Regions from separate parts of the Rheinheimera metallidurans genome, predicted to be linked through region 1. Evidence: predicted binding sites of a transcription regulator. Region 1 holds the regulator's gene; the other holds the start of a gene.
The links. Region 1 encodes FliA, which starts transcription of late flagellar genes. Its sites were predicted from a motif close to GCTAAAGTTNNNNNNNNNNCNGCCGATA; they were not measured.

Region 1 (12,268 bases):
GTGTTTGGTACAGTAAAAGGGGTACCAACTAAGGACCCTGCGTTTGGGCTAGATGCAGTATGGATCAGCAAAGACCAGCGCGAGCATGCGCAAACCTTAGGCTATACCGTGGTTGATGCCGCAACGGTCGTGGCAACTCATTTAAGCCAAATTTTAACCAATAATGCTGCCAGCTTGTTGGGACATGAAGAAGTACAAAACCTGCTTGATATGCTAGCTAAGCATTCACCTAAACTCGTTGAAGGCTTAGTGCCAGACACTTTGGCGCTAACTACTGTGGTTAAAGTATTACAGAATCTGCTAAATGAAGGGGTGCCAATTCGCGATATGCGCACCATAGTACAAACCCTTGTTGAATACGGTGCAAAAAGCCAAGACGTGGATGTACTCACCGCAGCCTGTCGTATTGCGCTGCGTCGCTTAATCGTACAAGAGGTGGGTGGTAGCAAAGTAGAAATACCGGTTATTACCTTTGCGCCAGAACTTGAACAAATGCTGCACCAATCAATGCAAGCTGCAGGGAATGATGGCGCAGGTATAGAACCTGGGCTGGCCGACCGCATTCAACAGTCGTTACAAGAGGCTCACCAAAGCCAAGAATTAAGCGGCGATAGTGCAGTATTACTCACGTCAGGAATTTTACGCTCAGTAATGGCACGATTCGTGAAGTACACCATACCAGGACTTAGGGTATTGTCTTATCAAGAGATACCCGACGATAAACAGATTCGTATTGTCAGCGTAATTGGCCAGGCAAGTTAGGAGTAAACTCATGAAAATTAAACGCTTTGTAGCAAAAGATATGCGTACCGCCTTAACTGAGGTGAAAGAGTTTCTTGGCCCTGACGCCATTATTCTGTCAAATAAAAAAGTGCCTGAAGGCGTAGAAATTGTTGCGGCTATAGATAATGAACCGATAGCCGCCATTAAAAGCGCGCCTGTAGCTGCACCAAGGGCGGAACCCCGATTTACCGCAACCGTTGCTGATGATGAAGCCGACACCCCAGCGGATTCACTAAAGGCGTTATTGGCTCGCCAGATGATCAAACAGCAGGTTAGCTCGCAACAGGCAACACCCAAGGTTGCACCGATAAAAGAGCCGCAGCGCGCTGCAGCGTTTGAACGTCAAAATTCTGGCACAAATGCTAATGTTAGCTCAATGCAACTTAGCGAAATAACGAAACAGCAAGATCAGCAAGCAAAATTAGTACAGCTACAAATGGACGCCATGCGCAATGAAATGTTGTCTATGCGTCAATTATTACAACATCAAGTGTCTGGCTTAATGTGGCAAGATCTAGCACGTCGTGAACCAATCCGCGCGCTAATTATTGAAAACTTGCAACAGTTAGGCTTATCAGAACAGGTTGCTGACCAGTTAGCGTGCTTTATGCCGGAAGAGCTAAACAGCACAGATGCTTGGGATGCTGCACTAGAATTACTGGCTGGCCAGCTAAGTACCACTAATGATGATATACTACGTCGCGGTGGCGTGGTTGCACTGGTTGGTCCAACGGGTGTAGGCAAAACTACAACTGTCGCTAAACTGGCTGCAGAGTTTGCTAAACGCCATGGTGCCGATCAGGTTGCGTTAATTACTACCGACAGCTATCGCATTGGCGCGTATGAGCAATTAGCTACCTTTGGACGTATTATTGGTTGTCCAGTTAAAATGGCCAAAGACAGCGATGAACTGTCGCTGTTAATCAATCAGTTACAACAACGCAAACTAATATTGATAGATACCGCGGGCATGAGCCAGCGCGATGTACGTTTAGCAGAGAAACTTGCCAGCCTGATGCACAATAGTCGTGTTAAAATAAAAAGTTATCTGGTATTGTCTGCCACAGCACAAGCAAGAGTAATGCAAGAAAGTGTGACACATTTCAAACGTATTCCTTTGTCTGGTTGTATTTTCACCAAACTTGATGAGTGCTTGAGCTTGGGCGAAGTTATTAATGTCGCTATTGCGAACGCACTGCCAGTAAGTTATTTAACCAATGGCCAGCGAGTACCGGAAGATATAGCGGTTGCTGATGCACCAAAACTGGTGCAACACGCAGAACAATTACGAATTGCACAAACAGGCACGGCTCATCAGTGGTATAACAACGAGGTGAACCGCGCGGATGGAACCTATGCATAGTCATGTTAATACTGATGATCAAGCCAGCGGCTTGAGAAAAATGAATAAGCAGATGGTAAAAGTAATATCAATTACTGGAGGTAAAGGCGGTGTGGGTAAAACCAACGTCAGCCTTAACCTTGCCATGTCGATGGCTCAGCTTGGTAAAAGAGTGTTAGTACTAGATGCTGACCTTGGCTTAGCAAATTGTGATGTTATGCTCGGCCTTAGAGTAGAAAAGAATTTATCTCATGTTTTGGCCGGAGAGGCTGAACTTGACGAAGTAATAATAGACGGCCCTTTTGGTATTAAAATTATACCCGCCACTTCTGGTTCACAAAGTATGACCGAGCTAGCACCTGCCGAACATGCTGGCCTTATTCGCGCCTTTAGTGAATTAAAAACGCCAGTTGATGTGTTGTTGGTTGATACCGCTGCAGGTATATCTGACATGGTGTTGAGTTTTTCTCGAGCTTCACAAGATGTGATGGTAGTAGTTTGTGATGAGCCTTCATCTATCACCGATGCTTATGCATTAATGAAGATTCTAAGCCGAGATCACGGCGTAGAGAAATTTAAGATCGTCGCTAATATGGTGCGCAGCTTAAAAGAAGGCCAAGAGTTATTTGCCAAACTCACTCGAGTTACGGATCGTTTTTTAGATGTAAGTTTAGAGCTGGTTGCAACCATTCCGTATGATGAAAACGTACGTAAAGCAGCACGTAAACAAAAAGCGTTTATCGAACTGTTCCCCAAAACGCCAGCGAGTATGGCGATTAAAGGTTTAGCGTTAAAAGCTGTAAAATGGCCATTGCCAGTAGTGGCGTCTGGCCATTTAGAGTTTTTTCTGGAGCAGTTATTACAACCTAAAGCTGATCGGGGGGTAGTGTGAGCAGAAAAATTGCAGCTTATGGCGGTGTTGACCATATGCAGCAACTGGTCGAGCGTCATGCGCCTTTAGTTAAGCGAATAGCCTATCATCTGTTGGCTCGTTTGCCAGCCAGTGTGTTGGTTGATGATCTTATTCAGTCAGGGATGATAGGCTTAATTGAAGCCGCAAAGAATTTTGATGGCAGCAAGGGCGCAAGCTTTGAAACCTTTGCTGGTATTCGTATTCGCGGTGCTATGCTCGATGAGATGCGCCGTGGTGATTGGACACCACGCTCAGTACATCGTAATGCGCGGTTAATAGCAGAAACAATAGCTGAGCTTGAAGCACTGTACAGCAGAGATATAAAAGACAGTGAAGTTGCTGAAAAACTTGATATATCTTTGGATGAATACCATCATATGTTAAGTGATATTAGTAGTGGTAGAATAATCGGCATAGAAGATCTTGGTATACCTGAAGATGTTCTAGTAACAGCGGGTGATTCTGATAGCGATCATTTGTATGAAAACCAAGCTCATGAGAGTTTTCATCATGATTTAGCAAAAACAATTAGTAGTTTACCCGAGCGTGAAGCATTAGTGCTTTCGCTGTATTATAATGACGAACTAAACTTGAAGGAGATCGGGGCCGTGCTGAATGTCAGCGAGTCTCGGATCAGTCAAATCCATAGTCAGGCATTGGTCAGATTAAAAGCCAGAATGCAGGATTGGTTGTAACCTATTCTGAGATAACAGTAATATCTCGCCGGAGGGGATTTTGGATAAAAACATGAAAATTCTTGTAGTTGATGACTTTTCAACTATGAGACGGATAATAAAAAATCTGTTACGCGATCTGGGCTTTACAAACGTGTCTGAAGCAGATGATGGCAGCACAGCGTTGCCTATGCTGCAAAATGGTGATTTTGATTTTGTCGTAACCGACTGGAATATGCCAGGTATGCAAGGTATCGACTTGCTACGTGCCATTCGAGCCGATGCAAAGCTAAAACAAATTCCAGTACTTATGGTAACGGCAGAAGCAAAGAAAGAACAAATTATTGCTGCGGCCCAAGCTGGAGTGAATGGTTATATTGTAAAGCCTTTTACGGCAGCAACTTTGCAAGAGAAGTTGGCTAAAGTATTTGAACGGATTGGCTAATCGTAACTGACATAGGAGCGTAGCCATGTCCGCAATTACGGCGCCTTTAATTTCTCTTGAGCAAGCTAAAGAATTAGTGCAACTGCTTGAAATGGGTGAGCACGAAACCGCTAACCAGATGGTACAGCAACTTGCTGTACCTGGATCTTCAGAGCTATTTGCCGAAGTAGGAAAGCTAACCCGTCAGTTACACGATTCGTTAAAAAATTTCCAAATTGACCCATCGTTAAGTAATTTACTCGAAGAAGATATCCCCGATGCGAAAAAGCGGCTAATTCACGTTATCGATATGACGGAACAAGCGGCTAATCGCACTATGGACGCTGTTGAGTCGTGTTTACCTATTGCTGATGAATTAAGCCAGCAGTTAGGTAAAATTGAACCGCAGTGGCAAAAATTAATGCAACGACAAATGCAGTTAGGTGAGTTTAAAGGGCTATGTCATACATTAGATAGTTTTTTTACCCAAGCGAGTGGCAATTCTAGTACCCTTAACTCGCTACTTACTGACGTGTTAATGGCACAAGACTACCAAGATCTCACCGGACAAATTTTGCGCCGTGTTATCGAGTTAGTACGGGAAGTTGAAGAAAGCTTAATCGGCCTATTAACCGCATTTGGTCAGTCTAGTCTTACGGCATTACCAGACGCTAAACCAGTGAAAAGTAAACCCAAAGCGCATGAAGCCGAAGGGCCTATCATTGATGCAGCAGAGCGTGATGATGTCGTCAGCGGTCAGGATGACGTTGATGATTTGTTATCCAGCTTAGGTTTCTAACAGAGGTGTTTTTGCATGAGCTTTGATATGGATGAGGATATACTGCAGGACTTCCTGGTTGAAGCCGGTGAAATCCTCGAATTACTGCAAGAGCAGCTGGTCGAACTGGAAAATAATCCAGACGATGCTAATTTACTTAACGCTATTTTTCGCGGCTTCCATACTGTAAAAGGTGGCGCTGGCTTTTTATCACTAACCGAGTTAGTTGATGCCTGCCATGGCGCCGAAAACGTGTTTGATATTCTTCGTACCGGTAAGCGCCGTGTTACCGCTGAGCTGATGGACGTTATTTTACAGTCGCTCGATAGCATTAATGCGATGTTTGTTGAAGTACAAAACCGTCAGCCATTAACACCTGCTTCGGCAGCGGTGTTAGATGCATTACATTATTACAGTAATCCGGAAGCTGCTGGAGCGCCTCCCGTTGTGGCAGCAGCGGCTGAGCCTGTAGCCGCTAAAGTTGCTGCACCGGTATCAGCACCGCCAGCATCTAGCAGCAATATCGATGAAATTACTGAAGAAGAATTTGAAAAAATGATGGATGAACTGCATGGTAAAAAAGCTGCAGCTCCTGTCATTTCTACACCAGTAACACCCGCTGCATCGGCCGGCAATGATGATATTACCGATGATGAATTTGAAGCCATGCTAGATCAATTGCATGGCAAAGGGGCGTTTATACCGGAATCTGCTGAGCAGAAAAAAACGGTTATACCACCTAAAGCTCCGGTAACAAATAATAGCAAAACTAACGATGAAATTGATGATGCCGAGTTCGAAGCGCTGCTCGATCAATTGCACGGTAAAGGCAATGCACCCGTAGTTAAGGCTACGGCGGCAACACCCGCGGAAACTAAGCCTGCTGCACCGAGCAGAGCACCTGCGGTAATCGAACCGGTAGAAAGTAAAGCACCGGTTGCGCCTGTCGCTGACAAAGCGGCAGCGGCGCAGCAAGCAGCCCAAGCAGAAACTACTGTGCGGGTAGATACCAAGCGGCTTGACCAAATTATGAATATGGTTGGCGAGCTGGTATTAGTGCGTAATCGCTTGGTAAGTTTGTCGACTACCGTACAAAGTGAAGAAATGAGCAAAGCCATTTCGAACTTAGATGTTGTTACCGCTGATATTCAAGGCGCGGTAATGAAAACGCGTATGCAACCGATTAAAAAAGTATTTGGCCGCTTCCCTCGAGTGGTACGAGATTTGGCCCGCGCTTTACAAAAAGATATAGAGTTAGTACTCGAAGGTGAAGAAACCGATTTAGATAAAAACTTGGTTGAGGCGCTAGCCGATCCGCTAGTGCACCTTGTACGAAACTCGGTAGACCACGGCATCGAAATGCCAGATGTTCGGCAAAAATCAGGTAAAACCCGGGTAGGAACAGTGCGGCTCGCCGCAGAGCAGGCCGGCGACCATATTTTGTTAACCATACAAGATGATGGTGCAGGTATGGATCCAGAAAAGCTGAAAGGTATCGCTATTAAACGCGGTATTCTTGACGTTGATGCTGCTGCACGCATGTCTGATACCGAAGCATTTAATCTAATTTTTGCGCCAGGGTTTTCAACTAAAGAACAAATTTCAGATATCTCAGGTCGTGGCGTCGGTATGGACGTAGTAAAGACCAAGATTAATCAGCTTAACGGTACCGTGCATATTCACTCTAAATTGGGTGAAGGCACCTCGCTGGAAATTAAAGTTCCACTAACCTTAGCTATACTGCCAACCTTAATGGTCGTGGTAGGAAAACAAACTTTTGCTTTACCACTGGCTGGTGTAAGTGAAATTTTCCATCTCGATTTAAACAAAACTAACGTGGTAGATGGCCAACTTACCGTTGTCGTGCGCAATAAAGCTATCCCACTGTTTTTCCTTGAGCATTGGCTAGTTAAAGGTTCAGATAAAAAACGTCGACGTGAGCAAGGCCACGTAGTAATTGTGCAAATTGGCACCCAGCAAGTCGGTTTTGTTGTTGACTCGCTAATTGGTCAAGAAGAAGTGGTCATAAAGCCGCTTGACGCACTGCTGCAAGGCACGCCAGGTATGGCCGGCGCAACCATTACTTCAGATGGTGGTATAGCACTAATTCTTGACGTACCCAACTTGTTAAAACACTACGCGAAGAAGTCAAAAATTAAATTTGACCGCTTCAATAAAGCCAACGCCTAAAGAGAGAACGCTATGTCGATTAAGGTGTTAGTGGTTGATGATTCAAGCTTTTTTCGCCGCCGCCTAACAGAAATTCTGACTAAAGATGGCGATATAGAAGTTGTAGACACCGCCAATAACGGCCGTGAAGGGGTTGAAAAAGCCTTAGCGCTTAAACCTGATGTAATTACCATGGACATTGAAATGCCGGTTTTAGATGGCATTTCAGCAGTCCGTGAAATTATGCAGCAACAACGTATTCCTATTTTAATGTTTTCTTCACTAACCCATGAAGGCGCAAAGGCGACCCTTGATGCGTTAGAAGCTGGGGCAGTAGATTTTCTGCCGAAAAAATTTGAAGATATTGCCCGTGATAAAGATGAGGCGGGGCAATTACTGCGTGATAGAGTAAAAGCGGTAGCTCGTAAGCGTCAGCTTGGTAGGGCAACGTTTAGCAGCACTGTTGCACCAAGGCCTGACAGCAGCAGCGCTGCGCGTTTAGCCGAACGTCCAGCGTTAACCCGTACTAGCTTTGAGCGACCTAAATTGAGTGAGCGAGTAACCAGCACCAGCTCGACACGATTTCAGGCCAGTGGTAAACAGTACAAATTAGTGGCTATTGGTACCTCAACCGGTGGCCCTGTTGCGTTACAGCGTATTATTACAGCATTGCCAGAAAACTTCCCTTTGCCGATTGTCCTTATTCAGCATATGCCTGCTGCATTTACCGGTGCTTTTGCCCAACGTTTAAATACGTTAGCTAAAATTGAAGTGTGTGAAGCAAAAGATAATGATGTACTTCGACCTGGCGTGGCTTACTTAGCGCCCGGTGGTAAACAAATGCTAATTGAAGGCAGCGAGCGTGAGGCAAGACTGCGCATTAAAGAAGACGACTCACCACGCATTACCTTTAAACCCAGTGTTGATATTACCTTTGCTACCGCTGCAAAAGTATTTAGCGATCAAGTCCTAGCCATTGTATTAACGGGTATGGGCGCAGACGGACGCGAAGGTGCTAGATTACTAAAACAAGTGGGGGCAAAAGTTTGGGCCCAAGATGAAGCCAGCTGTGTTGTATATGGCATGCCTCAAGCTATTGCCGCTGCAGGGTTAATGGATGTTGAGGTAAGTCTTAATGACGTCGCCGGACGTTTGATAACGGAAGTAACGCATGGATAAGCTGGCAATTAGTGGTTTTTTACTGGCTATATTGGCTGTCGCCGGTGGCTTTGTTATTGAGGGCGGTAGCCTTGCCACGTTGTTGCACTTTCCTGCGTTTTTAATCGTTGTCGGCGGCACCGTGGGTGCGGTAATGCTGCAAACACCTTCAGCACAATTTAAACTTGGCCTAAAAATGCTGCCATGGGTAATACGCGCCGATCATTTACCACTGCAACATACTGCTGAACGCATTGTGCATTGGGGCGGTGCCGCGCGAGGTAATGGTTTTTTAGCCTTAGAAAACGATGCCTTGGCCGAGCGGGATCCATTTTTACATCGTGGTTTAAATTTGTTAGTCGACGGGGTAGAGCCAAAAGCGTTGCAAGATACACTGGATGCGGAGTTAACGCTTGAGCGCGAACGGTTATTACGCGGAGCACGTATTTTTGATGCTATGGGTGGTTATAGCCCCACTATTGGTATCGTTGGCGCGGTATTGGGTTTAATTCAAGCTATGTCGAACATTTCAGACCCTGAACTATTAGGGTTAGGTATTGGCACCGCTTTTGTTGCCACCATTTATGGTGTGGGTTTTGCTAACTTAGTATTTATACCTGTTGGTAACAAATTAAAGAATTTAGTGCATCAGCGTACGTTGTATCACGAGCTTATTGTTGAAGGGTTGGTGTCTATTGCCTATGGCGAAAACCCACGCAATATAGAGCGTAAGCTTTCGGCTTATCATCCGGGGTAAAACACATGTACCGCCATAAGCAAAAACATTCGCATGTAGAGCCAGAACAGCTAGATCGCTGGTTGGTTTCTTATGCCGATTATATGACCTTAATGTTTGCGCTATTTGTAGTGTTATACGCCATGTCCATTGTTAAAGAAGAAAAGTACAGTGTGTTAGCGGATAGTTTAACGAAAATATTTGAAACGCCTGAGCATTCTGGTACTGGCAAACAAGGGCTATCCGTACTAACAACACCAGTACCACAAAGTGAGCTCGATCTGTACGGCACGTCTTTAGAACCAGCAAAAGGGCCAACGCTATTGGCCGACGCAACGCAATTGTCGGATGTTACCCAACATAAGCTTGGCAGCCCATTGCAGTCTGTAGAGCAACAATTAACTAAGGCGCTGGCAAATCTACTAGAACAAGGTTTAGTTAAGCTGCAGCAGGACGAAAATTGGCTAACTATCGAATTAAGCAGTGGTTTATTATTTGCTAGCGGCAGTGCTACTGCTACGCAATCGGCGCAAACATTATTGGCGGAAATTACCAAGGTTATTAACCCAATTACTAATTTTATTCGTGTTCGCGGCTATACCGATGATCAGCCCATTAATAATGAATTATTCTCCTCAAATTGGGAGCTCTCTGTAAGCCGTGCTACCTCTGTACTTAGGTTACTGGAGCGGCAAGGCACCACTCCTCAGCGTTTAGCAATAGAAGGTTATGGTCAGTATTATCCGTTTAACGCAAACGACAGTATTCAAGGTAGAGCGGCTAATCGTAAAGTGGTGATTGCCATATCGCGTTTTGGTTATTTCGCTAACCAAGCTAGTGACGAACCTAAGATAGATAGTTCGACTGAAAACGCGGCATTACAGCGACAATTAGAGCAAGTATCGCAAAAAGATGGCAGTATAAAAGTTATTGCTTTGCCCGGTGGCGGTATTCGTATCACCACACGAGAAGACAATACTGACATAAAGTCTCCAGAACAACAGGAACCTTGAAGTGGTTATTTGGACAGTAGCAAATCAGAAAGGTGGTGTGGGTAAAACGACTACTACCGTTACGCTTGGTGGCTTATTAGCCCAACGCGGCTACAAGGTTTTGTTGGTAGACACCGATCCGCACGCATCGCTAACCTATTATTTTGGCATTGACGCTGAAGAGTTAGAAGTTAGCGTTTACGATATTTTTATTCGTGGTAAAGATATTACCAGCGAACAAATTTTGCAGTCATTATGCCCAAGTGGCATGGACAATTTAGACATTTTGCCTTCATCAATGGCCTTAGCCACACTCGATCGCTCGCTAGGTAATAAGGGTGGCATGGGTTTAATGCTGAAAAAGGCCTTACTTAAAATCGAAAAAGAGTACGATTATGTCGTCATTGACTGCCCTCCAGTAATGGGGGTGTTAATGGTCAATGCTATTGCGGCTTGTGATCGTTTGCTTATTCCTGTGCAAACCGAGTTTCTGGCATTAAAGGGCTTAGAACGAATGATTGCGACCTTAGCATTAATGCGCACGTCGCAAAAAAGAGACTATGCCTACACTATTATTCCAACTATGTATGACAAGAGAACTAAAGCCTCATTAGAAGCCTACAAAGAGCTAAAAGCAAAGTATCAAGATAAAGTTTGGTCTGCGGTAATTCCGGTCGACACTAAGTTTCGCGACGCAAGTTTAGCACAAACGCCGCCGAGTGAATTTGCCTCGGCCTCACGCGGTGTATTTGCCTACAACACCTTACTGACCTATTTACTGCAACAGGCGCCGGAGTCGGCATGAGTAATTTAATCGCCAGTCAAAAAGTGATGCAGCATTATTTATCCGCTTTGTTGGTTGACGAAGATCCCAGTGAAACGTTAATGCTGGAAGAAGAAAAAAAGCAGCAACTTAATGAGTTGTTAGCCCAAGCGACCATAGTGCCAGCTGAACCAATAGCCGCACAAAAAATTGAAGCTAAAACTGAAGTGGCTGCCGATGCCGCGGCGTTAGCTACACTTAAAGCGAAATTTGTACAAGTAGAACAAGCACAGCACTTACAGCAACGAGATGTGCCTGTAACCCAACGCATTGCGGCGGCAGAAGTACCAACAGTATCTGTTGCAACTGAGCAAAAAGACTATCGACAAGGCAAATTTCAAGCCTTATTTTTTGACGTTGCTGGGTTAAAAATAGCAGTACCTTTAAAGGAACTCGGTGGTATTCATCAATTAGGTAAAGTGAATAGCCTGATTGGTAAACCGGAATGGTTTAAAGGCGTAATGCTGTACCGCGAACAGAAAATAAACACGGTGGATACCGCTCGTTGGGTTATGCCAGAAAAATATGACGAAACCTTACAGCAAAAGCTAAACTATCAGTATGTTATTATGCTGGGTAGCAGTAACTGGGGTTTATGCTGCGAAACATTAATTAATACCTATGTTTTAGAACAAGACGATGTAAAGTGGCGCGAAGCTGAGGGTAAAAGACCTTGGATGGCGGGCTTAATCAAAAAACATATGTGTGTATTAGTTGATGTTGACGCTATGATAGATTTATTAAACCGCGGTCTGGATATCAGTGCTTAAGCGGAAAAGGTATTTATACAGGAGCTGTGCATGAGTAATTTAACCAAGCAGTCAGTTAAAAAGAATGACGCCGCAGACATCGTGTTGCAGTGGGTTACTTTTAAATTGCAAGATGAAACCTACGGCATTAACGTAATGCAGGTGCAAGAAGTACTGCGCTATACCGAAATTGCACCCGTGCCAGGTTCACCTGATTATGTATTAGGTATTATTAATTTACGCGGTAACGTGGTTACGGTTATTGATACCCGTTCACGTTTTGGTTTAGAGCCAGCCGATGTAACGGATAATACGCGTATTGTTATTATTGAAGCAGAAAAACAAGTTATCGGTATTTTGGTAGATAGCGTTGCCGAAGTGGTGTACTTAAAATCGTCAGAAATTGATACCGCGCCAAATGTAGGCACAGAAGAAAGTGCGCGCTTTATTCAAGGGGTATCTAACCGTGAAGGCGAACTGTTAATTCTGGTTGATCTAAATAAACTCCTCAATGATGAAGAGTGGGACGAAGTAACGTCGCTCTAGGAATGACTATGTGGCTTGGTGTAATAATTCAGGCAGTATTATTACTGGCATTTATGCTAGTTATATATCTGTGGTTCGCCAAGCTACGCAAAAATGTTGTGGCACAATTAGCCGCGTTAGAACAGCGGCTTGAATTTAGCGCGCAGCAACAAGAACATGGTAAACATGAGCTTGAAGAGCT
Region 2 (12,268 bases), on a different contig from region 1:
TAGTATAATTAAATAAATTCATAGTCGGAGTGTCTTTTATGAATCTAGAAACTCGTATGCGTCAATCAATAAGTCGACGTTCTGGCTCAATAGTACTTCGCTCTGATGTCGTTGGTCTTGGTAGCCCGACACAGGTATCCCATGTCCTAGATAGCTTGATAAATAAAGGCTTCATTTACAGGCTTGGCAGAGGCATTTATGCAAAGGCTAGTTTTATTGATAGCTCTACCGCAAAACTAAGCAATACCCTATCAACCGTTATCACCGATACCGCTGAAAAATTGGGCTTTTCATTAAAAACTTCCTTATCACTTGAATCAAATGACCTTAAAGCGGGTAAAACAATCAAGATTGAGACAAAAAATTCTCGAGTCTCAAGAAGTATCAATATCAACGGAATCAGAATACTTTTTTGTGGCGGCCCGAGCAGTACTAAAAGTCGTAAAGCAAATAAATTAGTCCAATTCCCAACAAAAAACGTGGCTAAATATATAGAAAATCTGGCTAATGCTAATAAGGTCAAATATAAGCATCACTCAATGGATCTGTGGGCAAATACAGTAACCAGACTTGCCGGTGATGAAGTCCGCCAAGATACAGTTGAGGATCTGCTAATCGCAATGAAGAGAGCCGGTAAGATCACCTCGAAAGAGGTCGCAATACTAACTGTTAACTATCTCAGGGAAAGAAATCAAAGTGTTCGATCCGTTTAAGGATTTTGAAACTGCCGGTTATCTTCGGAACCGCTTTTACGAAAAAAATCTTGATATAGTCCGCGAAATCGAGCACACAATGTTCAGGGCCGGTCTTGACGATGCAATTAACTATCTCTCCCAGAGGCAGCAACTCACTTATTCAGACTTCAAAGAAGTGCATAAGATTCTGTTCTTTGAGTTTTATCCGTGGGCTGGTAAAGATCGATACGAAATAGCACCAAATTTAGCAATATCAAAAGCGAATACGCAGTTCTGTCACCCACTTGATCTTGAGCGAGCGGTAGTTGAAGGACTTAAAATCGGCCATGACAAAAAACAAATGGCAAAACGTCCTGGCGAAGTGATGGGTTACTTTGCTTATGGCCATCCCTTTCTTGATGGCAATGGAAGGACCATGCTGATCATTCACAGCGAGCTGTGTCATCGTGCTGGATTCTGCATTGACTGGCAGCAAACAAAAAAGATGGAGTATTTATCTGCATTAAGCAAGGAAATCGCATCACCAGGTAATAATCACTTAGACAGCTACTTGTCGAATTTCATCGTACCATCCAGGGACAGACTTGAATGGGGTGGTTCGATTGGCCAAGTCAAAGGTCTAGATGGTAGCCACGAACAGGATCTAGTTGAAGGCGAGTACTCTAACAAAGAAGTGCTTTCTAAGTATCGAGAATTTGAACTTAACCGAAATAAATAAGGAAAATGCTCTTTAACACTTATTAAAGTGCATTTTAGTGCTTAAAATAGCTAATAAAGTTTATCTGATGCTGCTAATGAGCATGAGCTGCTACAAAAATGAATAATATTTGCATAGAGCATTAAATATGCAGTTTTTAGATCAAATTACACTCAGGATTTCTCATAACAATTAAGCGTGTCTAGTAAAACCTGGGAAGCCCAGAGTAGCACGTTATGTTGTCTACGCTGACGACTGATATTCTTAACTTGTGATCGCGCTTTTCAATTTTAGGCAGGTTTAAGAGAGTTCGTCCTACTGATTTCCATCTCCACAGCTGCTGCCTGAATTGAGCTTCATTGGTATAAAGCAAGACTGGTCAATGAAGCGCGGCATGTTGTCACAGCAATACACGACCAGCTGGGTTGATTTACCTCAAGCTAAATAGGTGTTTTGAGCGAAGAACAAACATTAACGACTGGCTCAGGCGCCAGTTTTAGCCGCAACCTGTCGCTGTGCAGCTGATTGTTATGGCCTATTCCTAGTCATTTCAAGAGCTTTATCTCTGCTTATCCTGCCGTTACCGGAACACAAACGACACCTTTCCCAACCATCACATTCAGGACATTTCAAGTATTCGTAATCAGAGATATCTATTTCAAGTTGCGCTTCAACGACTCCATCTCCACGACACAGTGGACAAAAGTAGTTAAAGAATGAACATTCCCCCTCGCAAACTGGGCATTTTTTTAGCCTGTACTTTTTTTCGGTATAATGATTACACAAAGCTTGATACATGACCTTTTGCCAATGATTCGAGAACTGAGCTGTTTCAATTGCTGGCTGCAGAAGCACACTTTTAATAACGCTGATGTCGAGCCCCGCCTGTTCCATAGATCTGATCTGCCCAAGCACAATACCCAATTGCTCAGCGGCTTTCGTTGCAAAACGCTTAGCCAAATCAAATACTTCAAAATGTCTCCGAGCTCTATGTTTATCGACCTCAGGCCAACTCTCAGGAGGTGAAACATAATATTGAAACACTCCCGGCTCACCATCATCAACTGAAACATAAAAAGCAAAGATCCATTGGTCTATAAAAAATCTTTGCTTATCTAAATAAGGTTGAATTATTTGCTTTTCAGCACTGATAGCGAAGTTTTCCCCTTTTCCATCCATATTACAATCTCGGCATGAAGGTACCAGATTGCTGGGCAAAACAGAGAATTGTGGATAATGAGACTTGGGCAAGAAGTGATCTAAGTTGCGTGGAGTACCTATTCCCCCGCAAAACGGACACTTATCTTGTGCAGAATTTAAAATGGCATCATATACTTTTCTAGCCGGCTTTTCAGAAGCCCTAAAATATTGCTCATAAAGCTTGACCAACTCACTTTTTTTAAGAGCATTAATTACTTCAGGATCTCCACCTACACTTACAGGTTGTAAAGCATAAAGTTCAGCTGTACTTGCTGCGTATCTGTATTGCATGCCCGCATTAGAAAAATCACCTTTGCTCGCGATCAACTTTTCACGTAGAGAGTCATTCCCTGTGACGCCGAGAATACACTCATCGATAGTTTGTTCAAAAGTATAAAGAGGCTCATTAAGAAGCATCATGACTAAGACTCTCTTTCACGCTTAGCGATAAGGACCTTTAAAATCGCTCTTCCCTCAAAACCAATTTGTTTATCGTACTCCGCTAGAATTTCTTCATAGGTTTTTCCTGATCGAACTGAATTTTCGAGAATGTCGTGAAAACCTGAGCGCTCAACTTCTAAATTGAAAACCTCACTAGTTAATACTCCAACATTCTCAGCGAATGTCTCAATATTTGGCCTGCTCGCCGTTACATTTTCGCCTTTTCGGTATATCTTCCATACGCATGATTTCGGAACCTCTTGCAACACAACAGGGGAATGTGTAGCTATTATAGACACACCATTTTGGTCTAGAAGCAATTCAGAAAGTGCTCTTATAAATGCTGAAAGTAATGGGGGATGTAAATGGCTTTCTGGCTCATCAAGCAGAACAAGTGTTTTCTCTTCAACTACAGAAACTAACCTTGTAATTGTCAGTAATACAATCGCATGGCCGGAACTCATTCGGTTCAAATACGTTGAGATTAGAGATTTAAATTCCCTTTTAAATTCGTCACTATCTGATTGCTTTTTTGAGCTTTTTTTAAGCTCATGAAACGCCACTTCAAGATAACTTAATGCCATCGAAGCAAAGTTATCGTCTGAACCCAATTTATTTATGGCAGAATGCCAACGCTTCGCCTTTAAAGGGTTATGAAAGCATCTTGTTAATGCAACTACGCAATCATCATGCAGATCTGAAATATTGCGGTGCAAACCTGAGTTTTTTGGGTCCTTAAGCCCAATATAAAAATAACATGTACCTTTTGCTGGATCACTCTGCTCAGGTGGCGGAACAAAAGGGTCAAAAGCACTAAAAGACACTGAAACCAAGCTACTAAAATACGATTCATCAATGTCAACATCTCGAAAACCTAGAGTTTGCTTAAATCTTGCGTCCGTTGCACCGAGATTTGTTATTGCTTCAATCATGCCATTCAAAATAGTTGTCTTTCCAACACCATTTCTACCTATGATTGCATGTATATTCGTAGTCGGCCTAGCACCTACGCGAACATTAAAACTTAGTGATAGCCCACCAAAATTCTCACTCCTGTTTCGCATAAACTTGAAATCATAATCGGTTAATGTAGTTCCACCTGATAGTATTCTCGCATATTGTCCCTTTATCACAGAAAGGCTAGTGTTACGAAGGAATGAATCGCTAAAAACTTTCTCTTCCTTTATAAGGTCTATGACTTCAATATTATGCACAATGTCGTTTAATGACTTGAGAATTCTTTTACCAACATCTCCTAGTTTAACGATTTTTTTATAAAAATCAGGCCCCTCACCTAACGAGAAAAAATTACTAGGCAAGTCAACAAACTCAGGAGTTAATTTTTCGTATGTTGAAACCTCCGTCGTTTGCCCAACAAAACCAATTTTAATATTCCCAATATCGTGGTATGTACCACTAGAATCATAAAACGAAAGATAAAATTGCGTAACGAACGAGAAATCATTCCAGAAATCGACGGTCAGATATAGCTCATTTAATCCTGAAGTCGGAAACTTTACATCCTTTTTTATTATTTTGAATTTCATACCGGAATTACTCCCCTAAAACACTAGAAACTCTTCAGCATTTAAATACTCTTTTGTGCCACATACAGTACCGTTGACTGTGTATAAAACCTAAATCATTTGAATACACCTATTTTAACTTCCTTGTCTAAACTGAATAGCCAACAGTTTCCTAGACTTGGCATAGGTCCGCTAATAACACATAGTTATATATGATTATCTGCACTTTAATACATATTAAAGCGCGTTATTTTCAATAGGTTAGTGACAAACAGCACTATCTGTTACTAAGTTAGTGAACTTATCGCAGGCTGTCACTACTTTAGCTAAATATTACACTTATGCAACATAATTGAGCTCTGAAAGCTTCATGATCGCTAATGCTTAACGAGACAAGTTAATTTGAATCACAACGTAATTTCGGTGAGTTTTTTGAGGGTATAAACAGCACAATAAAACTGTAGTACATATTAAATCGCTGAACTAGATTCAGCGGCTACTTCATTAGCCTTCCTAACTTTTACTGCACTAAACGCTTATCAGCTTCTGGTAACAACGTTTTTGGGTCGCACTGAAGCGGAATTGAAATTTTGTAAAGCATCTCGATCGTAATGTTAACTGAACCGCGCTCAATGCGACCTATGTAGCTACGATCGATTTCAGCGGTAAGCGCAAGATTATCTTGGCTAAGACCAATTTCAAGCCTTCGCTTGCGTATATTCTCACCTATTTGCAAAGCCAAATCAGTCATTGTGCGCCCTTATTCTTTAGGGCTGCCACTATGGTAATTAGAGGATTAATCTGCCACGGATCATAATCCTCAATTATAAATATAATTATTTAAATTAATTTAAATCATAAGCTTACATTTGGCACATTAGGTATGTATTAAAGTTTTCTATTTCCGGCACGATAACAATAACTAACAGGGATTATAGTCCTCAATTGTTTCTTCAATTGTAATTTGCAAGGGTTCTCAATGTCTATTTATGTGAATACAAACATGTCATCGTTGAGCGCTCAGCGAAGTCTGGCACTAACTGAGCCAGCTTTAAATATAAGCTTTCAGCGCTTAGCTTCGGGATTTCGTATTAACTCCGCCGCCGATGATGCTGCAGGGCTGCAAATCTCTAATCGGTTAACAAGTCAAATTAATGGTTTAGCTCAGGGTATACGAAATGCTAATGACGGTATTTCACTGGCTCAGGTAGCCGAGGGCTCTTTAGATGAAATTTCTAATATGACGCAGCGTATGCGTACTCTTGTTATTCAATCTCGCAGCGGCATTAACAGCAAAGAAGATAAAACAGCAATACAAAATGAGATATACCAACTCAATAAGGAAATTACACGGGTCGCTAGTACGACTAGCTTCGCAGGTATTCCGCTATTAGACGGTACGTTAAACCGCGATTTTCTAATTGGTGCGAATGCAGGGCAAACCGTTAATATCAATCTAGACAGTGAGCTTGGATTTACTGCTGATGGATTAAGACTTTCTGAAATTGTTGTTGATGGTACTGATGGTGCCAAGGAGAAAGTACAAGCTGGAACATTAATAGGTATTGGCGACCCTATTGTATTACCAGATCCGCCGGTCTTAGGTGTTGTCACTGGCTTGCAAGTAAGTGTAAACGGGGGAGAATTTGTTACTATTCCACCATTTAATATGGGCAGTAATCCTCAGCAAAATAATGTTTTATTCGCCACAGAGATTTTAAAAACAAATTTGTCTTTCCAAGCACTTGTTAATCCACTTACAAACCAGTTTCATTTACTCAATGGCTCTATACAATTTCGACTTGAGGGGCTTGCCGATAATCAGTTAGATGCTACAAATAACCTTGATCAAATATCAACTCTTACCGGCCTGTCTCCGCAACAGCTTGGCAGCCAAGCCTATACACTATTTCCACCTGAAGATGAGCAGTCAATGACGAGATTTAACCTCGATATCATTGATGAAGCTATTAGCACTGTTGATAGTGCCAGAGCAAAACTTGGTGCTACACAAAATAGACTGCAATCAATAATTAGAAACCAAGCTAATATCGAGGAGAACTTATCTGCTGCACGAAGCCGAATACGGGATACCGACTATGCAAAAGAAACCGCTGAACTAACTAGAACACAGATATTGCAACAAACCAGCTCCACCGTACTGGCACAGGCTAACCAGAGGCCACAAGCAGCTCTGCAATTACTGCAATAAGTAATTAAACATTGGTGCTGTCTGTACTTTAGATAAAATTTACAATTATGTCACTTTAAACAGTCAACTATTCAAGCACTTGCTAGCTCATGCCGCTCAACCATTTGACACCTCCCAAAATGAAACCTATTTTTAACCTATCATTTACCAACTGGGTTAATAGAAGTATGCAGCACACTCCTATTACGAAGGAACAGGCGATTACCATGCTAAGCGATTGGCAAACCTGTGGACATGAACTGTCATCGTTAATGAAAATCACATCTAACCAATCTGGTGAGCAATTGTTCCTGCTTATCCCGGGTTATCAATGCAATGGATGGTATCAACTAGGCGGCGAGTATCGTAGCTACTCAGCAGCGTTAGCGGCATACGGCTCGCTGTTAGATATGCTGAGTGGTTCTTAGTCTTACTCTGATAGTAAGTATTTCGTCAGTAGCATTATGTAGAGATAGACAAGAAGGCCAGATTGTTGGTCTGAGGAATGAACTAGGTTGCTGAGATGATTAACGATGCCCGAGATTTTCGTCTCGGGCATTATCTATATACTTTCACACAAATGAATTCAGTAAATCTTCATCAAACGTTACACCGTTCAGATGGTGTTGTTCAACTAACTGCTTAAAATTCTCACTTGCATAGAGGATGGTGCAGCCTTGTAATTTTGATCTAAAAACATGCCGGTTATGTTTTGTTACGTCAGCTTCATCGAACACTAATGACACTACCCCATCAGGTTCGCCATCTAAATATTTCCGCTCCGTTAACGAAAGGTCCTCTTTGCCAAACACTCTGCAGTTAAACAAGTAGGCTGGCTTATCATTAACAACGATAGGGAGAAATTCGCCATCGGTCTTTAAGCTTTCCGCCAGTGCATCATAGGCTTTTGCAGACAAGTACAATCCTTGGCTATCCCACAGAGCAATATCAGGTATCTCTCTGCCACTCGAAGATAAACTTTGCAGTGTCGTTTCCATCGTCTTCCATTTACCAGCCAGAGAATCACCAGTAAGCGGCGCGTTCATCAACGTAGTAATCAAGTCATAATCACCGAGCTTTTCAGCAATTGTCATTACGTCAAGTTGAAGTGTCTTGTACGTCTTTGGTATGTGCTTTAGCTGATACACCATGCTATTCACCTGTCCACTGTGCATCTTTCTTCTCTACAATCTTTGCCGGATAACCACCAAAGGTTAAAACATGCTTTATATCACGCAACCTGTTACGCACTGAACTTTCAGGTAAGGCTGGACCGCCTAATCGAGTGCTTATCCAACTTTCATAATTGTAGCGATGTATTTCTTTGTGCGCGGGTGAGTTAGGTGTAGCCCAATGACCTTTTGACGCTTTATCGCGCGGCAACCAAACACCGTTTATTGGATCATTTATGCCGATACCATTAAGGTGCAGGTTCAATCTGGCTCTCATCATTTGTGAAGCAAGCCAGCGTCCTTTACCCATAACGATATGATGTGCATCATGGTCCAAGCTGGGTTTTGGTTCCGCGACGGCCGTTAGGTGGCGTGATAGAGTCACAGTTGGATGATGAGGCTCGTTGGCCAACTCGGATATGTTTTTTTGTTTATTGTCTGCTCGATAGCTATCTAAGTCTTGCTGCAGTGCTGCTTGAGTAGAAATCCTTATTCTTTCTCGTTGTAAATGCTGCAAATCACGTTCATGTTTTAGCTTTGCTTTACCATCCATTTTTTCCAACCCAGTTTGATAGTGCTGATTGGCTAATTGCTCAAAGCGGTGGATAGCCAGCTCTAAAGGAGTTGGGTTGCTTGGCCTAGGCTCGTAATAGCTACCCACGCCCGATAAATAAACTTTGCCCACTTAAGATCGCTCCCTAATCTGTTTCAACAATTGGCAATATTCTAGTTATTGATGAGGTTGACATCAATCATTTGTAAATCTATTTTTAACTAATAATTCACTTTTTGGATCTAAATATGGATATTCAGAGGTTAGATGGACTATGGGTTAACGGCTACAGGTACGCAAAGGCAGGTGTTATGCTCGCTGACTTTTATGATCCCAGCGTATATCAGCCAAGTTTGTTTGATGAACCAATTGTACAGCGAGAGTCAGATTTAAAGCTTATGCAGCTAATCGACAATCTGAACACCAAACACGCTAGGACCATTTGGTTTGCTAGCCAAGGCACTAAGCAGGAATGGAGCATGAAAAGGGAATTACTCTCACCTGCCTACACCACTAAATGGAGCGAATTGCCGGTAGCGAAATAACTTAATGACGGCTATGAGCGAGAAGCTGAAGTCGTTACTTATAGCCAACATTCTGATGCCTGTTAAATTTAGATATGTTCTATTTTTTCGTCAGAATATGAAATCCGGGTGAACAAGCCTTACGGTCGCTTATCGCTTGCACACCCGACAGAACTCATTTAGTTTTACCGACAATTACTCTGCATCAGGCAAGTAAGCTAACAATGGCGATGCCATCTCAAACAGCTCAGGCTGCCAGCTTTTCTGCCCGTATTTTTCGTTTAAAAGCTGGCTTATCTCACTGGCCTTTTGTTTCTCACCCAAAGTCTCATAGCCTGCTCGTTTAATGTTAAGGGCCTGCATTTCATACACTGGTATTTCACTCTGTGATTCAAGCAGCTCCGCCACTCGGATCGCATTAGGCCCATCGTTATTTTGTAAATATGCCTGTGCGAGTAATAACAACGAGCCATCTTTTGGCTGAGGTTGCCAGCCGATTACTTGTTCAAGCAACTCGATTCCTTTTTCCGGAGTTCCTAACTGCATATAAGCAATTGCGCGGTGATGCTGTAAAAACATCACGCGCTTGAGCGTAATACCATCAAACATTTCATCATACAGAGCCAATATCTCCTTTGGGCGTTCTAATTTGTTTAGCACATAGCTCATCATGGTAAAACTCATTAGCTTTAGAGAGAGCTCAGAACGAGGATCCTGAGTATCCGTGCGATTTACATACCAACTCACTGAATTCTGATAAACGCTATCTAACACAGTATGATCATGGCTTTTGGCATTCTCGTTGATCGCTAATAATTCATCCACTTGTTTATCATGAAGTAAATTGCCGTTGTAAATTGGTAGCCTTTTATTAGTGGGCTGTTCTGCGGCCTGGCTCTGAGTTTGCTTTGCTGATAGCTGCGTGTCACTAATTGATGCGGCAGCCAACGTGCTGAGTGTGAGTCCGAGACTTGTTATTAATAGATACCTTGTTTTCATAGTTGTTTCCTTGCTGAGGTTTTTAATCCGACTAAGATTGAAGTTACGGAAATGACTGACTGGCATCACCGCATGAGTAACATTTTTTTGAATGTTACGATGCAAAAAAAGTAGCGCTAAATCACGGCCATAGTCATCTTTTAACTGATGGCGGCAGCGTTCGTCGCAACTGAGCTCAATGCTGTGACGTGCCATGGTTACCAGTACACGTACCAGTGGATTCCACCAAAAGATACTGTGCGCTAGCGAGACAAACCACATCCATGCTGGGTCGTGCTGACGAATATGATTAAGTTCGTGGGTAAGAATCGACTTTAGCTGAGGGCTGTCAAGTAGCTCTTCAGACAACCAGACAACCGGCTTACTGATGCCTGTAGCCATGGCCATATCGCAGCAAGCCGTAACACGTAATGACACGAAATCTGCGTCAAGTTGATATTCTTGCCATAAATATTCCGCCGCTTGTGAATCTGCTTTGCAGCAGTGTAATAAGTGTATATAAGCATAAACTTTTGTAGCAAAAATAAACGTGCCCACAATCGTTAGCAACCCAAACACACTACTCACTGAAAACTGAGATAACCAATTCATGCCGGTCACAGTTTGCGGCAAAGCCGCAACAAATTGCTCTTCCATCTTCTGCAATTCACCTGCCGCAATCATTAATTGAGTTAAATTAAATAATTCGCTCGTTATAGGCGCAACAGGCTCGGCAAGCAGGTTCAAAATAGTGACCAGATTCCAGGGAACAAACCAAGCAACTAATGCTGTGATTACAACGTAAAACCTGAGTCGTGCCGGTGCGTTAATCAGTGATCTGTAAACAGCAAAAGCAATCGCACTAATCACACAGTTGGTAAATATATAATCCATTACGATTAATCCTGATTTTTCTCTTTCTGTTTTTTCAAGAATACTTCCAAATAAGCGATATCATCCTGACTGAGTTCCTCATCCTTCATTAAATGGGTAATTAAATCGGTGGCTTTGCCATTAAAAAAGCGGCGCAGGAAACCCGGTAATACAGTCTGTGTAATCTCTGACTGCGTCACTGCTGGAACATAGTAAATGGCTCGATCCTCAATGCGATCGCGTTTAAGTGCCCCTTTGTCTTCGAGGCGATCAATGATAGTTTTAACTGTAGAGTAAGTTACATTTTTTACCTGTTCGATTTGCTTAAATATTTCCGGTGACGAGCAGATCCCCTGCTGCCAGAAAATTTGCATCACATCTAATTCAAAATCACTTAATTTCATTCTAGTCTCTACATTTGTAGAAATAAACTTCTACAAATGTAGAGGTGCAGTTAATAACTGTCAAGAAAATTTTTTAAGCGCTAACTCTAGACGAGGTAAAGCGGTTCATCGGCACGTCAACTCAAGTATTACTTGAGGGAGAATTGATAAATGTGACTACAAGGAGAGAAGTGCACAATGCAAGTTTTACTTTATGGAGAAGCACAATATGTAAATCACGGTAAATCAATGTCTGCTTTAGCGACGAAATAGAATTTTTTGCATTTAAGGGATGATGTCAGCAATTGGCACTTAGCAGTCTTACCGTCGAGATTTAACAAGTAACCTAAATACTGCTTTGTAAAATATAAAGCTATTAAAGACGCAAAACAATTATAAAATTGGTTAACGGTGTATGTGCAGCAGACTGAACGTAATAGACGATCCTGGAGTTAGGGAGCTATGTGAAGGGCTGTAGATCCAACTGTACCCTGAGCGCCGGATATTCAGCAGGTTTATTCGAGCTACCAATCAGGTCAGTATTGTCAGGCAGAGAGATGGCGTTCGTAGAATGGACAACGCTGTTTGGTGGCTGTTACTTTAATCATCCACTACCGGCTTTAAGCCATCCAAGTACACCTCTTTCAGTACCCAGTATGACAAGCTAAATTTAAAGGGCGCTGCTGGTTACCAGACATACCGACATAGCAGATGTGTTATTCCTGCTAAAGGATTCGGCGAAACGGTGTAGGTTGTCAACATGCCAATAAGCTACAATGTAATTCCGAATTGTTCAAAAAAGATACCAAAATAGGGTGACAGAATATGAGTTTCAAAATCAATAAGCTCATGCTCAGGAACCGATGTGAAAGTAGAACGATCATTAGGCGCCCACCACTTATGAGGGCCATCGTATCCGGTATTGGGCTTTGCATATCGAATTAATCGGAATGGCCTATCTACCCATCCATCACCTTTCAATGAAAAAATATTAGCGGGCCCAGAAAACTGACCGAGCAAATACACTCCTTGATT

Region 2: MN199_RS01080 (flagellin N-terminal helical domain-containing protein) is a predicted target of FliA. The motif match lies at 5,447-5,474, and genes of this name have one in related genera.

The regions. Positions count from the first base shown of each region.
Region 1 is NZ_JALAHQ010000002.1:651,033-663,300, reverse strand. Features, by position in the region: gene flhA (flagellar biosynthesis protein FlhA) at 1-762, shown strand, start outside; gene flhF (flagellar biosynthesis protein FlhF) at 773-2,146, shown strand; gene MN199_RS08460 (MinD/ParA family protein) at 2,139-3,017, shown strand; gene MN199_RS08455 (RNA polymerase sigma factor FliA) at 3,014-3,733, shown strand; gene cheY (chemotaxis response regulator CheY) at 3,786-4,157, shown strand; gene MN199_RS08445 (protein phosphatase CheZ) at 4,183-4,935, shown strand; gene MN199_RS08440 (chemotaxis protein CheA) at 4,951-7,104, shown strand; gene MN199_RS08435 (protein-glutamate methylesterase/protein-glutamine glutaminase) at 7,117-8,262, shown strand; gene MN199_RS08430 (flagellar motor protein) at 8,255-8,998, shown strand; gene MN199_RS08425 (flagellar motor protein MotB) at 9,004-9,990, shown strand; gene MN199_RS08420 (ParA family protein) at 9,992-10,774, shown strand; gene MN199_RS08415 (chemotaxis protein CheW) at 10,771-11,562, shown strand; gene MN199_RS08410 (chemotaxis protein CheW) at 11,593-12,087, shown strand; gene MN199_RS08405 (DUF2802 domain-containing protein) at 12,096-12,268, shown strand, end outside.
Region 2 is NZ_JALAHQ010000001.1:211,792-224,059, reverse strand. Features, by position in the region: gene MN199_RS01105 (hypothetical protein) at 39-713, shown strand; gene MN199_RS01100 (Fic/DOC family protein) at 697-1,413, shown strand; gene MN199_RS14760 (DUF4113 domain-containing protein) at 1,742-1,840, shown strand; gene MN199_RS01095 (hypothetical protein) at 1,921-3,012, opposite strand; gene MN199_RS01090 (AAA family ATPase) at 3,015-4,580, opposite strand; gene MN199_RS01085 (helix-turn-helix domain-containing protein) at 5,080-5,310, opposite strand; gene MN199_RS01080 (flagellin N-terminal helical domain-containing protein) at 5,563-6,771, shown strand; gene MN199_RS01075 (hypothetical protein) at 6,978-7,178, shown strand; gene MN199_RS01070 (hypothetical protein) at 7,323-7,901, opposite strand; gene MN199_RS01065 (AHH domain-containing protein) at 7,903-8,607, opposite strand; gene MN199_RS01060 (DUF4113 domain-containing protein) at 8,724-9,020, shown strand; gene MN199_RS01055 (M56 family metallopeptidase) at 9,195-10,871, opposite strand; gene MN199_RS01050 (BlaI/MecI/CopY family transcriptional regulator) at 10,877-11,254, opposite strand; gene MN199_RS01045 (hypothetical protein) at 12,005-12,268, opposite strand, start outside.